Regions from separate parts of the Pseudomonas sp. YNh genome, predicted to be linked through region 1. Evidence: riboswitches for the same ligand, from Rfam matches in the RefSeq annotation. Region 1 holds a riboswitch; the other holds the start of a gene.
What was found. Region 1 has a riboswitch for thiamine pyrophosphate ahead of thiC (phosphomethylpyrimidine synthase ThiC). Riboswitches for the same ligand answer to the same signal wherever they lie in the genome.
Positions count from the first base shown of each region.

Region 2: linked by a shared signal. The riboswitch ahead of WF331_RS16880 (TenA family protein) and the one ahead of thiC (phosphomethylpyrimidine synthase ThiC) in region 1 are both predicted to bind thiamine pyrophosphate.

Region 1 covers NZ_JBBMRJ010000002.1:171,036-178,269, forward strand. Annotated here, with positions in the region: gene WF331_RS02810 (DUF1249 domain-containing protein) at 1-387, opposite strand, end outside; gene WF331_RS02815 (NUDIX domain-containing protein) at 378-995, opposite strand; gene WF331_RS02820 (RsiV family protein) at 1,181-1,927, shown strand; gene cytX (putative hydroxymethylpyrimidine transporter CytX) at 1,896-3,179, opposite strand; gene thiC (phosphomethylpyrimidine synthase ThiC) at 3,345-5,225, opposite strand; TPP riboswitch at 5,381-5,487, opposite strand; gene WF331_RS02835 (TolC family outer membrane protein) at 5,648-7,081, shown strand; gene waaA (lipid IV(A) 3-deoxy-D-manno-octulosonic acid transferase) at 7,196-7,234, opposite strand, start outside.
Region 2 covers NZ_JBBMRJ010000015.1:70,398-77,631, forward strand. Annotated here, with positions in the region: gene WF331_RS16855 (ornithine cyclodeaminase family protein) at 1-652, shown strand, start outside; gene codA (cytosine deaminase) at 666-1,907, opposite strand; gene WF331_RS16865 (PucR family transcriptional regulator) at 1,912-3,129, opposite strand; gene codB (cytosine permease) at 3,126-4,391, opposite strand; gene tenA (thiaminase II) at 4,751-5,416, opposite strand; gene WF331_RS16880 (TenA family protein) at 5,413-6,060, opposite strand; TPP riboswitch at 6,139-6,253, opposite strand; gene WF331_RS16885 (Ig-like domain-containing protein) at 6,504-7,234, shown strand, end outside.

The DNA of each region.
Region 1 (7,234 bases):
GTTGAGCTGGGCCTTTTCGTCCGGCTGGTGCATGGCCTCATTCGGATACGGGTAAATACTGCGCAGGCGCCGGGTATGTTCGGCGCTGACCACTTCGGCCATGCGTGCATCATGGTACACCTGCACTTCCAGGTGCGGCACCGGCAACCACGGCAGGCTGTGCTCCTGGCGTACATGCAGGGTGGTGGTGTACGGGCAGGCCAGCACCACGTCCAGTACCAGCACGCCGAGCATCTGGTCGCCCTGGGTCATGCCGATGCGGCGCGAGCTTTGGGTGGTACGCATGTCGGGCAACAGGCGCATCAGCCGGGCGTAGTTGGCCTCGCAGGCAGCCTGCAGCCCGACCAGGTCGACTCGATAGCGCTCGCGCAGCAGGTTCACTTCCACATACCTCGTACTTCGTCACGGTTCAGCGCCAGCCATTGCAAGCCGATGATAGTCGCCGCGTTGCAGATGCGCCCGTCGCGCACCGCCTGCAAGGCATCCTCGAACGACCACACGCGCACGCGGATGTCTTCGCCCTCTTCTTCCAGGCCATGCAGCCCGCCCGCCCCCTCGCTGCTGCAACGGCCAAGGAACAGGTGAACGTACTCGTCACTGCCGCCCGGCGACGGGAAGTAGCGGGTCATCGGCCACAAGGCGCTGAACGTCAGGCCGGCTTCTTCCTCGGCTTCGCGGTGGGCGACTTCCTCGGGTTGCTCATCCTTGTCGATCAGCCCGGCAACCATCTCGATCAGCCAGGGGTTGGCGACCTTGTCCAGTGCGCCGACGCGGAACTGCTCGATCAGCACCACTTCGTCGCGCAACGGGTCGTAAGGCAGCACACACACCGCATCATGGCGCACAAACAGTTCGCGGCTGATCTCGCGGCCCATACCCCCGGCAAACAGCTCGTGGCGCAGGTGCACCTTGTCGAGCTTGTAGAAGCCCTGGAAGCAGTTGGCCCGCTTGACGATCTCGACCGCCTTGGGCACCGAATTCAACGTGTCTGACATGGAAATCCTCGTTACCTCAATCACCGCATCGCGCCATCCTACTCTGCACGCTTTCGCGTTTCACCCCTTTCCGGCAACCGTTCGCACACTCGGGACAGCGCGTCTTCACTCTGTTAGCTTAGTGGCGAACTGAAGGCCGCGCAGACGGTCAAAGGCCGACTTTTCCCTGTTCTGCAAGGATCATCATGACACTTGTCAAACTGACTTCCGTGGCCGTGCTGGCACTCGCTCTGGGCGCCTGCCAGAGCCTGTTCACGCCCAACTACCGGACCCCGCTCGAGGTCAAGCGCGACGCCTGGGAGCATGTCAAACCCGGCTGCAGCGAAAGCGACTGCCCGCTGGTGAACATCGACATGGTCCACTTCCCGGCCCTGCCCGCGCTCGACGGCATCGTCGAAAAACGCCTGCTGCAACTGACCGAAGACAATGAGCATGGCACCGCGCCAAGCACCTTGCAGGCATACGAACAGCAATACCTGGCCAGTGCCGACAAACGTAACAGCAGTTATCTGCAAGCCAAGGTACGCGAGCAGCATGACGGGCTGGTGATCATCGAGTTGTCCAGCTACCTGGACAGCGGTGGCGCCCACGGCATGCCTGGGCGCGGCTTCATCAACTATTCGCGCAAGCTGGACAAGGTGTTGACCCTGCAGGACATGCTGGTGCCAGGCCAGGAGGACACCTTCTGGAAAACCGTCGAGGAGTCGCACCGCGCCTGGCTGATGAGCGTGGGCATGGACAAGGACGCCGAGTTCGTCAAAACCTGGCCGTTCAAGAAGTCGCCGCACATCGCCCTGACGTACGGCGCAGTAGTGGTCAAGTACGAGGTCTATGCCATCGCGCCCTATTCCATGGGCCACGTGGAACTGAAGATCCCCTACCCACGCCTGAACGGCGTACTCAAGCCTGAACTGTTTCCCGGCCGCGGCTAAGGCTCAGTAACCCATGCAGCACACCTGCCAGCAGCAATGCTGGCAGGGTAGCCCCCAGTTCCGGTGCCTGCGCGGCAATCAGGTGGTAGACCGCCACCCCCGCAAACCAGGCCACCAGCGCCTGCCAGTGCAAGCCGCCGACCTGTGCCGGCAAGCGGCGACGACGAACCACGTAGTGGTCCATCAAGACCACGCCGAACAGCGGCGCGAACACCGAACCGATCAGCAGCAGGAAGTTCTCGTACTGGGCCAGTGGCGCCAGCAGGGCGATCAGGGTGCACAGCACGCCGATGGCCAGCGCCAGGTGCTCGACCTTCACAGGCACCAGCACGCCGGTGGAAACCGCTGCCGAGTGGATGTCGGCGAAGGCCTTTTCCGACTCGTCCAGCAGAATGAGCAGCAACGGAATGCCCATGCCGGCGCCGGCCAGGGCCAGCAGCAGGGCATTGACCTCGCCACTGGCAGCGAAGGCCAGGGTGTAGGCCACGCCCAGGCTCATCAGCCAGGTGTTGCCGATGAAATAGCCGACGACCGTGCCGCCGAACACGTGCTTGCCGTTGCGGGCGAAGCGCGAGTAGTCGGCGATCAGCGGCAGCCAGGACAGCGGCATGGCGATGACGATGTCGAAGCCCACGGCCAGCGACATCGAACCGTCACCGGCGCGGCCCCACAGTTCAGCCAGGTCGGCCTTGGCGAACAGGTTCCAGGTCAGCCACAGGCAAGCCCCCAGCAGCACCCAGATACCCCAGGCGCGCAGCACCTTGCGCACGAAGGCCAGCGGCCCGCTGACGGCCAGCAAGGTGGCCAGGGCACCGAAACACAGGGTCCAGAGCATCGGGCTGTTCCAGACACTGTCTTCGCCGAATGCGCGCGCGCCCAGCAGGCTGGCGGCGTCGCGCATGACAATGATCTCGAATGCGCCCCAACCTACCAGTTGCAGCAGGTTGAGCACAGCCGGCAAGCGCGCACCATGGCTGCCCAGGCTGAGCTTCAGGGTGCCCATGGCCGAAAGACCGGTGTCGCTGCCGATGACACCGGCGGCGCCCAGCAACAGCACACCCACGCCGGTGCCCAGGGCGATGGCCAGCACCGCGCCGGCAAGGCCAAGGCCTGGGGCGAGCATGGCGCCGACTTGCAGCACCATCAGGCCGATGCCAAGGGAGAACCACAACGAGAACAGGTCGCGGGCGCCGAAGATGCGCTGGTGGGTGGGGACCGGGTGGTCGGGGGAGAACTGGCTGGGTGATGTCATGGTTGGCGCTCGCCGGCAATGTTGTTGGTGTTCTTGGCGAGGACTTCGTCCTCGAATCGCGACGCAAGGCCGCTCCCACAAGGGCCGCGCAGGCCTTGAACCTTGGGCGGTCCCTGTGGGAGCGGCCTTGTGTCGCGAAGGGGCCGCACAGCGGCCCCAGCGTTCTTACACTTTCTGGTACAGCTGGCTGCCTTCCTGGCGGAAACGCTCGGCCTGCTCGCGCATGCCTTGCTCGACCGTCACATCCACGGCCTCGATCTTGGCAGCGTACTCACGCACTTCCTGGGTGATTTTCATCGAGCAGAACTTCGGCCCGCACATCGAGCAGAAGTGCGCAACCTTGGCCGACTCCTTCGGCAGGGTCTCGTCGTGGAAGGCACGGGCGGTGTCCGGGTCCAGGCCGAGGTTGAACTGGTCTTCCCAGCGGAACTCGAAGCGTGCCTTGGACAGGGCGTTGTCGCGAATCTGCGCGCCCGGGTGGCCCTTTGCAAGGTCGGCGGCGTGGGCGGCGATCTTGTAGGTGATGATGCCGGTCTTGACGTCGTCCTTGTTCGGCAGGCCCAGGTGTTCCTTGGGCGTGACGTAGCAGAGCATGGCGCAACCGAACCAGCCGATCATCGCCGCACCAATGCCCGAGGTGATGTGGTCGTAGCCCGGTGCAATGTCGGTGGTCAGCGGGCCGAGGGTGTAGAACGGCGCCTCGTCGCAGCACTCCAGCTGCTTGTCCATGTTCTCCTTGATCAACTGCATCGGCACATGGCCCGGGCCTTCGATCATGCACTGCACGTCGTGCTTCCAGGCAATCTTGGTCAGCTCGCCGAGGGTTTCCAGCTCACCGAACTGCGCAGCGTCGTTGGCGTCGGCGATCGAGCCGGGGCGCAGGCCGTCACCCAGCGAGAAGCTGACGTCGTAGGCCTTCATGATTTCGCAGATCTCGTCGAAGTGCGTGTACAGGAAGTTTTCCTTGTGGTGCGCCAGGCACCACTTGGCCATGATCGAGCCACCGCGGCTGACGATGCCGGTGACGCGCTTGGCGGTCAGCGGCACATAGCGCAGCAGCACACCGGCGTGGATGGTGAAGTAGTCCACGCCCTGCTCGGCCTGCTCGATCAGGGTGTCGCGGAAAAGCTCCCAGGTCAGGTCTTCGGCCACGCCGTTGACCTTTTCCAGGGCCTGGTAGATCGGCACGGTGCCAATCGGCACCGGCGAGTTGCGGATGATCCACTCGCGGGTTTCATGAATGTGCTTGCCCGTGGACAGGTCCATGACCGTGTCCGAGCCCCAGCGGATGCCCCAGGTCAGCTTGGCCACTTCTTCCTCGATCGAGGAACCCAGGGCGCTGTTGCCGATGTTGCCGTTGATCTTCACCAGGAAGTTGCGGCCGATGATCATCGGCTCGACTTCAGGGTGGTTGATGTTGGCCGGAATGATCGCGCGGCCACGGGCGATTTCCTGGCGGACGAATTCGGGGGTGATTTCTTTCGGGATGTTGGCACCGAAGCTGTGGCCGGCGTGCTGCTCGTTCAGCAGGCCAGCAGCGCGGGCTTCTTGCAGCTTCATGTTCTCGCGGATGGCGACGTATTCCATCTCGGCGGTGATGATGCCCTGACGGGCATAGTGCATCTGCGAGACGTTGGCGCCAGCCTTGGCACGGCGCGGGTTGCGCACGTGGGCGAAACGCAGCTTGGCCAGTTCGGCGTCGTTCAGGCGCTGCTGGCCGAAGTCGGAGCTGAGCCCGCCCAGGCGCTCGGTGTCACCGCGCGCCTCGATCCACGCCGAACGCACGTCGGCCAGGCCCTTGCGCACATCAATGATCACATCGGGGTCGGTGTACGGGCCGGACGTGTCGTAGACCAGTACCGGCGCGTTGGTCTCGCCGCCGAAATCGGTCGGGGTATCGTCCAGGCTGATTTCACGCATGGGCACGCGGATGTCCGGGCGCGAGCCTTCGACATAGATCTTGCGCGAGCGCGGGAACGGTTGCACAGACTGCTGATCGACTTGTGCCGATTCGCTGAGGTTGATCGCTTTTTCTTGTTTGGTCATCACAGGCTCTCCAGACGGCTTCCTAGCAGTGGAATGTCGGGGAGAACCTGAACAGCGCGGACGCACCCATGGATGAGTGCAGTGCCGGATATGGGGGTGCCTGAAGCTGCATGCAGCTGCGACATTCCCGGACCTGGCACAAGAGGCTCCCCGGGAAGGCGAGCAATCTTGTTCCCTACGCAGGCGCTAACCTGATCAGGTTCAACGGGATCCGCACCTCTGCGATCTCAGCCTTTGCTTCAAGGCACCCCGACAAGAACATGCGCAGTCTAGACTGGAGTGGTCGGCAAAGCCAAGCGGGTAAATGCGCGGTTGATGAAAGGCATACCGGGCGATTGTTGCCAGGGGCGCATGGCACTACACTGGCCCGTCACTCGATACTCAACAGTTCAGTAATTAAATTTCGTACAAGGATTGCCTCTATGCTGCGCAAACTCTCACTGGCGATTGCCGTGTCTTGTGCGTCCAACGGAGTGGCCTGGGCAGTGGACGTGCCCTCGACAGTCAAGACCGACCTGGTCAGCGTTTATCAGGAAGCGGTAGACAACAACGCCGACCTGGCTGCGGCACGCGCCGATTATGGCGCCCGCCGCGAAGTGGTACCGCAGGCCCGCGCCGGGTTGCTGCCAAACCTCTCGGCCGATGCCGAGATGCTGAACACCCGCACCAAGCTGGACGAGCCTTCCATCACCTCCAACCGCAGCGGCAACTCATGGAGCGCGACCTTGGCCCAGCCAATCTTCCGCGCTGATCGCTGGTTCCAGCTGCAGGCGGCCGAAGCAGTCAACGAACAGGCCGCGCTGGAGCTGTCGGCCACTGAACAGAACCTGATCCTGCAAACCGCGCAAAACTACTTCGCCGTGCTGCGCGCGCAGGACAACCTGGCCGCCACCAAGGCCGAGGAATCCGCGTTCAAGCGCCAGCTGGACCAGTCCAACGAACGCTTCGATGTGGGCCTGTCGGACAAGACCGACGTGCTGCAATCCCAGGCCAGCTATGACACGGCCCGCGCCAACCGGATCATCGCCGAGCGCCAGGTACAGGATGCCTTTGAAGCGCTGGTCACCCTGACCAACCGTGAATACACCTCAATTCAAGGCGTGGTGCATACCCTGCCGGTGCAGGTACCTACGCCAAACGACGCCAAGGCCTGGGTCGAAACCGCCGGCCGCCAGAACCTCAACCTGCTGGCCACCAACTATGCGGTTTCCGCCGCCGAAGAGACCCTGCGCCAGCGCAAGGCCGGCCATGCGCCGACCCTGGATGCAGTGGCCAAGTACCAGAAGGGTGACAACGACAACCTGGGCTTTACCAACCCTTCGCAGTTGGGCGTGCGCTACAGCGGCGACGTGGAACAGACCAGTGTTGGCCTGCAGTTGAACATCCCGATCTACAGCGGCGGCCTGACCAGCTCGCAGGTACGCGAGGCCTACCAGCGCCTGAGCCAGAGCGAGCAGCAACGTGAAAGCCTGCGCCGCCAAGTGGTGGAAAACACCCGCAACCTGCACCGCGCGGTGAACACCGATGTGGAACAGGTGCAAGCACGCAAGCAGTCGATCATCTCCAACCAGAGCGCGCTGGAAGCCACCGAAATCGGCTACCAGGTGGGTACCCGCAACATCGTCGACGTGCTCGATGCCCAGCGCCAGCTGTACACCTCGGTGCGCGACTACAACAACAGCCGCTATGACTACATCCTCGACAACCTGAGCCTGAAGCAGGCGGCCGGCACCCTCAGCCCGCAAGACCTGCAGGACCTCAAGCGTTACCTGAAACCGGACTACAACCCGGACAAGGACTTCCTGCCGCCAGACCTGGCTGCAGCAGCGGCCAAGAACTTTGAGCGCCGCCCTTGAGTTAGGTGATGATTTCTTCGCGGGCTCGCCCGCTCCCACAGGGTTTGCACAGCCCTCGAACCCTGCATCAGGCCTGTGGGAGCGGGCGAGCCCGCGAGGAAGCCAGTGCAAAAGTCAGCGGATAAGCGCATCCAGGCCATCGAGCAAGCGCTG
Region 2 (7,234 bases), on a different contig from region 1:
ACTGCTGCAGGACCAGGGCTGGCTGACCGCCATGCGCACCGCGCTGGCCGGGCGTATCGCTGCCCGGCTGCTGGCACCGGCCGAGGTCAAGGCCATTGGCATCCTCGGCACCGGCATGCAGGCGCAGATGCAGCTTGAACAGCTGCGCGCCGTTACCGATTGCCGCCAGGCCATTGTCTGGGGCCGGCATGAAAACGGGCTTGCGGCCTATGCAGCATTTGCCCGTGAACTGGGCTTCGAGGTCCGCACCACACGGGATGCGGCAGAGGTCGCCGGCGCGGCAAACCTGATTGTCTGCACCACCCCTTCCCGCCAGGCGCTGCTGCACAGCGAGTGGGTCCGACCGGGTACGCATATCACTGCCGTCGGCGCCGATGCACCCGGCAAGCAGGAGCTGGACCCGGCACTGGTGGCCAGGGCAGACCGCATCATCGTCGACTCGGTCGCCCAGTGCAGCCAGTACGGCGAAGTGGCTCACGCGCTCGAGAGCGGTCAGCTACGCGCGAACCGGCTGATCGAGTTGGGTGCGCTGTTGGCCGGGCGCGCCAAAGGGCGCGAGCACGACGGCCAGATCACCCTGGCAGACCTGACCGGCGTGGCTGTGCAGGATGCTCAGGTTGCGAGCTGCGCCCTGGCAGCACTGAGCACCTGAGCCCATAGCGAAGTCAGAGCAACCGCTGCACCTGCGCCGGCGTACGCTGCATCAGCACCTTGCCATTGCGTACCGACACCAGTGCATGCCCCTGGGTACGGACCATTTCGTAATCATCAGGCGCCGACAACAGCAACAGGTTCGCCGGCCGCCCCACCTCGATGCCATAGCGCTCGCCAAGGTTCAAGGTGCGGGCGCTGTTATCGGTGATCAGGTCAAGGCAACGCTGCAGGTCTTCGTAGCCGAGCATGTGGCAGATGTGCAGGCCGGCTTCAAGAATGCGCAGGATGTTGCCATTGCCCAACGGGTACCACGGGTCGACGATGGAATCCTGACCAAAGCACACGTTCATCCCGGCACGGTCGATCTCGGCAACACGGGTGACGCCACGGCGTTTGGGGTAGTTGTCGAAACGCCCTTGCAGGTGAATGCTCTCGGTCGGGCACGACACGAAGTTGATGCCCGACAGCTTTAGCAGGCGGAACAGCTTGTAGCAGTAGGCATTGTCATACGAGCCCATGGCCACGGTATGGCTGGCCGTCACCCGGGCACCCATGCCGCGCACCCGGGCCTCTTCGGCCAACACTTCAAGAAAACGTGATTGCGGGTCATCGGTCTCGTCGCAGTGCACGTCCACCAGGCAACCGGTACGCTCGGCCAGGTCCATCAAGAACTTCACCGACGACACGCCCTGGTCGCGGGTATTCTCGAAATGCGGAATGCCGCCGACCACATCGGCGCCGATGGCCACCGCTTCGGTCATCAGCGCCCGGCCGTTGGCGTAAGACTCGATCCCCTCCTGCGGGAAGGCGACAATCTGCAAATCGACCAGTTCGCGTACTTCGTCACGTACTTCGACCATGGCCTTGAGCGCGGTGAGTTTCGGGTCGGTCACATCGACGTGGGTGCGCACATGCTGGATTCCGTGGTCCACCAGCATGCCGATGGTCTTTTTCGCACGGGTCTTGATGTCTTCATGGGTGGTGATTTCCTTGCGCTCGGCCCAGCATTCGATGCCTTCGAACAGGGTACCGCTCATGTTCCACCGGGGCTCGCCGGCAGTCAGTGTGGCGTCGAGGTGGATATGCGGTTCGACGAAGGGCGCCACCACCAGGTTTTGCCCTGCGTCCAGGTCATGGGCGGCAACGGGCGCCACCACCTCGGCCTGCGGCACGATGGCGGCAATGCGCTCGCCGTTCAGTTCGATGCGGAACAGGCCAGGCTTGCCGCGCAGCCGTGCGTTGATGATGTTCATGCTGTTACTCCTTGCCGTGGGCTTCGCTCATGCGCCATACCAGCATGGCGACCGAAGCATTCATGCGAAAAAGCGGGTCATCAATGGACTGCCCGCTCAGGTGTTCGATGCGCTGGATGCGCTGATTGATGGTGTTGCGGTGCAGCCCTAGCCGCTGTGCAGCCTTGAGGCCGTTGCCGTTTTCCATGAGCAAGGCGTCGAGGGTGTGCACCAGAGCATTGGCCTGCTTGCGGCCAGGGGCGATCAGCGGGCCAAGCGTACGGCTGACGAAATCGTCGATCAGCGAGCGGTCGACGATGCCTTGCAGCAGGCGCAGCACGCCCAGTTCGCTGAAGTTGCAATAGCCGTTGGCTGGGCGCAGGTGCTGGGCGACGTCCAGGGCCTGACGCGCCTCGTTGAGGGCCTGTCGATAGTGCGCGCAATCGTCGGCGACGCTCGACAAACCCATGTGCAAACTCAGTTCACCCGTCGTGGCCTGCAGCTGCCGGTAAAGCGCAGCCAACGTCTCGGGCAGGTCGTGTGTATCGGCCAGCAGCAACACGAACAGATCACCCGGCAGCTGCGCGGTAACGCTGCCTGGCCGTTGGCGGCACCAGGCTTCGAGCTGGTCTTCCAGGGCCTGCCGGCTAGCTTGCCAGGTACGCTCGCCGTGGGCCAGCCCGTGGCGCTCGAACAAACCGTCCACGCCCGCCAGGCGCAAAGCCAGCAAGCGACGCGGCTCGTCCAGTGCCAGCTGTAGGTGCGTTGCGCGCTGCCGGGCAATCGCCAGGCTTGGGTAGTCGCCCGTGAGCAGCTGGCCAAGGATATCGTGACGCGAGCGGCGTACCTGGCTCATCTGCACCAACGCCGTGCCGATCAGGTGGGTAACCACCACCATCTTCAGCGCGTAGGGCTGCTCGATCAGCGGCAGGCCAAGTTGCTCGGCTCGTGCGATGACAGACGCCGGGACGCTCTGGATAAAGCTGCCGCCGGTGAGGATCACCATGCCGGCGATGCCCACGGCGTCGCCGTCTTCCAGCAGGCTCAACAGGTTGGCCTCACCGCGCGGGTGGTTGATGCCGGTAACGAACACCAGTTCACCGCCCATTACCCATTCAGCGATGCCTTCGTTTTCCGCCACATACGGCCAGCGCACCCGCCGCTGAAGGTTACGTGCGCCGGCCAGCACACGCATCTCGTGCAGGCCAGGCAAATGCAGGATCTCGTCCAGCGCCAGGCTCACGGCTCCACACCTGCCTGGCCCGGCGCCCGGCGGCGTGCGCCCAGTTCGAGCATGACGATGTAGCACAGGGCCGAGGCGCCTATACCCACCAGCGGAGCGACCCAGGGCGAGGCGTACGCCAGTACTGCGCCCACGGCATAGGCAAACAGCCCGGTGAGGTTGTAGCGTGGCAGGCTTGCGGTGCCCAGTGCCGGGTATTGGCCGCGGTGTCGGTACCAGAAATCAGCCATTATCACCCCGCCCACCGGGGGAATGATCGACCCCAGCAGCACCAGGAACGGGATCAGCATTTCGTACATACCACCAATCGCCAGCACAATGCCGACCCCGGCCGCCACCAGCGTTGCCGTGCGCCGGCGCTCACTGCGCAACAAATGGCAGGCGGCCGCCGACACGTTGTAGATGGTCGGCCCCTGAATGGTCCACAGGTTCAGGCACAGCATCACTACCGCCGCGAACGACAGGCCCTGCAGCATCATCACTTCGACAATATCGGCCTGCTGGTAAACCATCGCGCACCACGCACCGGCCACCACCATCAGGCCGTTGCCAAGCAAGAATGCCACCACGCTGGCGATCACCGCCACCCGGCCGCTACGCGACAGCCGTGTCCAGTTGGTGGCTTGGGTGGCACCACTGGCGAAGGTGCCGAACACCATGGTCACTGCTGCGGAAAAGGTCATGGTCTCGTGCGGCACTACTGCAGCCAGCCCGGCAAAGCCACCGGCATCGCGGGTAGCGATGTACATCGACACCAACAGCAGCACGAACATCAATGGCACCGACACGCGCGACAGCACATCCAGCCCCTTGAAGCCGATGATGGCAGTAATGCTGAAACCCAGCCCGAAAAGCACCATCAACGGTAAACCGAAGCCTTCCGCCAACCCCAACAGCTTGACCAGCACGATGGCCACCGTGGCCGTACCCCAGGCGTACCAACCCAGCTCAGCGAAACCCAGCAGAAAGTCCGAGAGCCGGCTACCTGCCTCACCGAAACAGAAACGCCCCATCAGTACGGTATTCAGCCCGCTGCGCGAAGCGATGAATGCCAACGCTGCGGCATACATCGCCAGCAGGCTGTTGCCGACGGTGGCCACCCACAACATGTCGACAAAATTGAAAGCCATGCCCAGCTTGCCACCGGCGAACATCGTGCCGGTGAAAAAGGTAAAGCTGAACAAGACCATGGCAATCGGCAGCAGGCCCTTGCGGGCAGACTGCGGGGCTTCGCTGAGGGGAAATTCGCTGGGTGAGCTCATTGCACGGGGCTCCGGGTGGTAGTTGGGAGCTGGAAGAGCAATATGCGGGCCGCTTTTTCGAGGGCCGAAACCCGGAATCAAATCGGGCAGGCAGCCCAGAAGGTGATGTGCACTGTGAACATTAAAGTCGCATTTTGGCTTTATGAAGGTGTGCTGAACGACTTATTTTGAGGCATTCATGCACCAAAGCAGGCTTGGGCTGGGTAGGATTCACCCAGTCGACCAAGCACTTTGGGGCTGCTGCGCAGCCCATCGCCGGCAAGCCGGGCTCCCACAGGTACGGTGCAACCCTTCAAGCATCGCGCGGTCTCTGTGGGAGCCCGGCTTGCCGGCGATGGGGCGCAAAGCGGCCCCGGGGGCTACGCCACCCCGTCCAAACCCATCTGCCAGAAGTCCGCCTCCAGGCTGGAAGCCTGGCCAAAGATCCCCACCAACTCGGCAAACCGCTGCTCGGTCATGCTCCGCGCTGCCAGCTCATCCAGGTGCTTGCGCGCTGCGGCCGCCACCCCTTGGTAGCCTTCACCGGCATACTCGCCAATCCACTCGCGGTACGGGTGGTTGCTCAAGTCGCCAATGCGCTCGGACAAGGTCCGGCCGATCTCCGCATAGCCGATCACACAAGGCGCCAGCGCCACATGCAGTTCCAACAGGTCGCCAGCGGCGCCACAGTCCAGCACGTAACGTGTGTATGCCACCGTGGCCTGGTGCTCTGGCGCGGCCTCGATATCCGCCTGGGTCAGCCCCCAGCGCGCGCACAGGCGCAAGTGCAGGTCGGTTTCATCCAGAATCGCCGCCAACCCGGCCTGCGCCGCGCGGATGTCGGCCGGGCGCCGGCTCTTGTAGGCCGCCAGTGCCCAGGCGCGGGCGAACTGGATGAGGAACAGGTAATCCTGTACCAGGTAGGTCCGGAACGCTTCCTCGCTCAGCGTGCCCTCGCCCATCTGCCGCACAAAGTCATGGTCTACATAGCTGTGCCACTGTTGGGTGGCTGCGGCCTTGAGGCGCTCGAAGATATCCATGCTCATTTGCCCTCCGGGTAGACGGCATCGAAGAAGGCCAGCTCCAGCGCAACGGTGCGCTGGTAGAAATCGCTTGCCAGTGCCGCTTCCTGCGGGCCGACACGGTCCAGCTCAGACTGCAGGAAGGCAACAAAGGCCTGGAATGCCGGGTTGTCGTGCAGGGTGATCCACTCGGCATGGACAAAATTGTCTGGCATCGGCTTGGGTGCCTTGAGCGCCCAGTCGAGGTAAAGGCCTTCGGCAACGTTGAGCACTGCCAGCGCCGCTGCATAGGAGCGGGTCGCTGCCGCTTCACGCATGATCGCCTTGAACCCTGCGGTTGGCACGGTATCAGCGGGTGCGCTGCGTTGTGCGGGGCTCACGTCCAGGGCCTCGAAGGCACGCAGGAAGTAGGTGTTCTCATCGCTGGAAATCATCCCGGCAAAGCGGCCGAAGCGCAGACGCGCCTCGAACGTATCGGCGGTGGCGATGGCCGCACCCAGCAAGGTCAGGAAACTGTCGAGAAAGCGATGGTCCTGCACCAGGTAGTCGACCATGATCGGGTCCGGCAGGCTGCCTTCGCACAATTGGGTCACGAAACGGTGGCCAACGGCCGCCGACCAGGTCGGCTCGCTTTGGCTGCGCAGGGACTGGCTGAAACGTTCGGTCATGTTGCTGTCCTTGATGAAGGTGACAGCGAGACCTTGGCAATTGACATGGACGGGCCTCGCAGTGAGGCCGGCAAAAAGGCAGGTTACAAGCCCCATCCCTTCGCCGGCATGATCCGGATCAGGTTCGAAGGGTCACCGCGCTGCTGCTTGCAGCGGTTTCTCAGCCCTTTGCCGGGCTCCCCTTGGTGGCGAACAGGTATACCCGAGCAGGTCGGGGCTGTCACGCCCCAATCCACCCAATTAGTGGGCATTGGGCCCCCGCTTGTGGGGAGTTATACCCATTCTTGACGCCCCGTTATTTAGCGCACATCAGGCGCCACAAGGATTTGTTTAACAAAGCATTACTGAAACTTTTGTTGGCACAGCCGTTGCTCAAGGCCTTTTACCGGGCAAAACGCCATTGATGGCTATAAGCCATACAGCCGCGAGCGAGGCACAAGGCAATGAAAACACCTGCCGTGATTCACCCTACCAGGCACGCATTCCAGCTGTCTTCGGTCACTGCGCTGATGCTCAGCCTCGGACTGATCACGGCCATGGCGTCCCCCCTGGACGACAACAGCCAGCCGCCGCCGACCGACTCATCGGCCTATACCGACCAGCCGGCTGACCCGACCCCGGCCTTGCTCAACCTGAACACTTTGCCAGAAGCCAACCAAGGCTCACTGGAGCTGATCAATGGTGCGTACGGCGACCGCAATACAGTGCGGATCGACAACGTGCTGCCGCCCGCCTTGCAAACCTCGGACAGGTACCCCACCAACGGCAAACCCAGCCCGTTGTTCGGCGCGCAGCCCTTCACCCAGCAATTGCTGCTGTTCGAAGAGTTCGGACCAGAGAAGCTCGACCCGACCACGCCGGCGCCAGAGCTGACCTTCCCGGTCCCCACCCTCGGCGCGGCCCCCGCGCAAGACCCCAACGTAGTGGCGCGCAGCGGGCCAAGTGGCACCGCACTTGAAGCGTTCCTCAAGCAACCCGGCCTGTACCCCTTCCCGACCCAGTACTCCAACGTGCTGGACCGCAACCCATGGAAGGCGCAGATCGAGATGTTCCTCAACCGCCAGCCGGTCGGTTCGCCTGCTGAAGGCCGGCCACCAGGAAAAGGCTGGTCGCACCAGCGCTGGAATGAGTTCTACCCGCAGGCGGCGTTCAAGACTGCCCAGGCCGGTGCGCG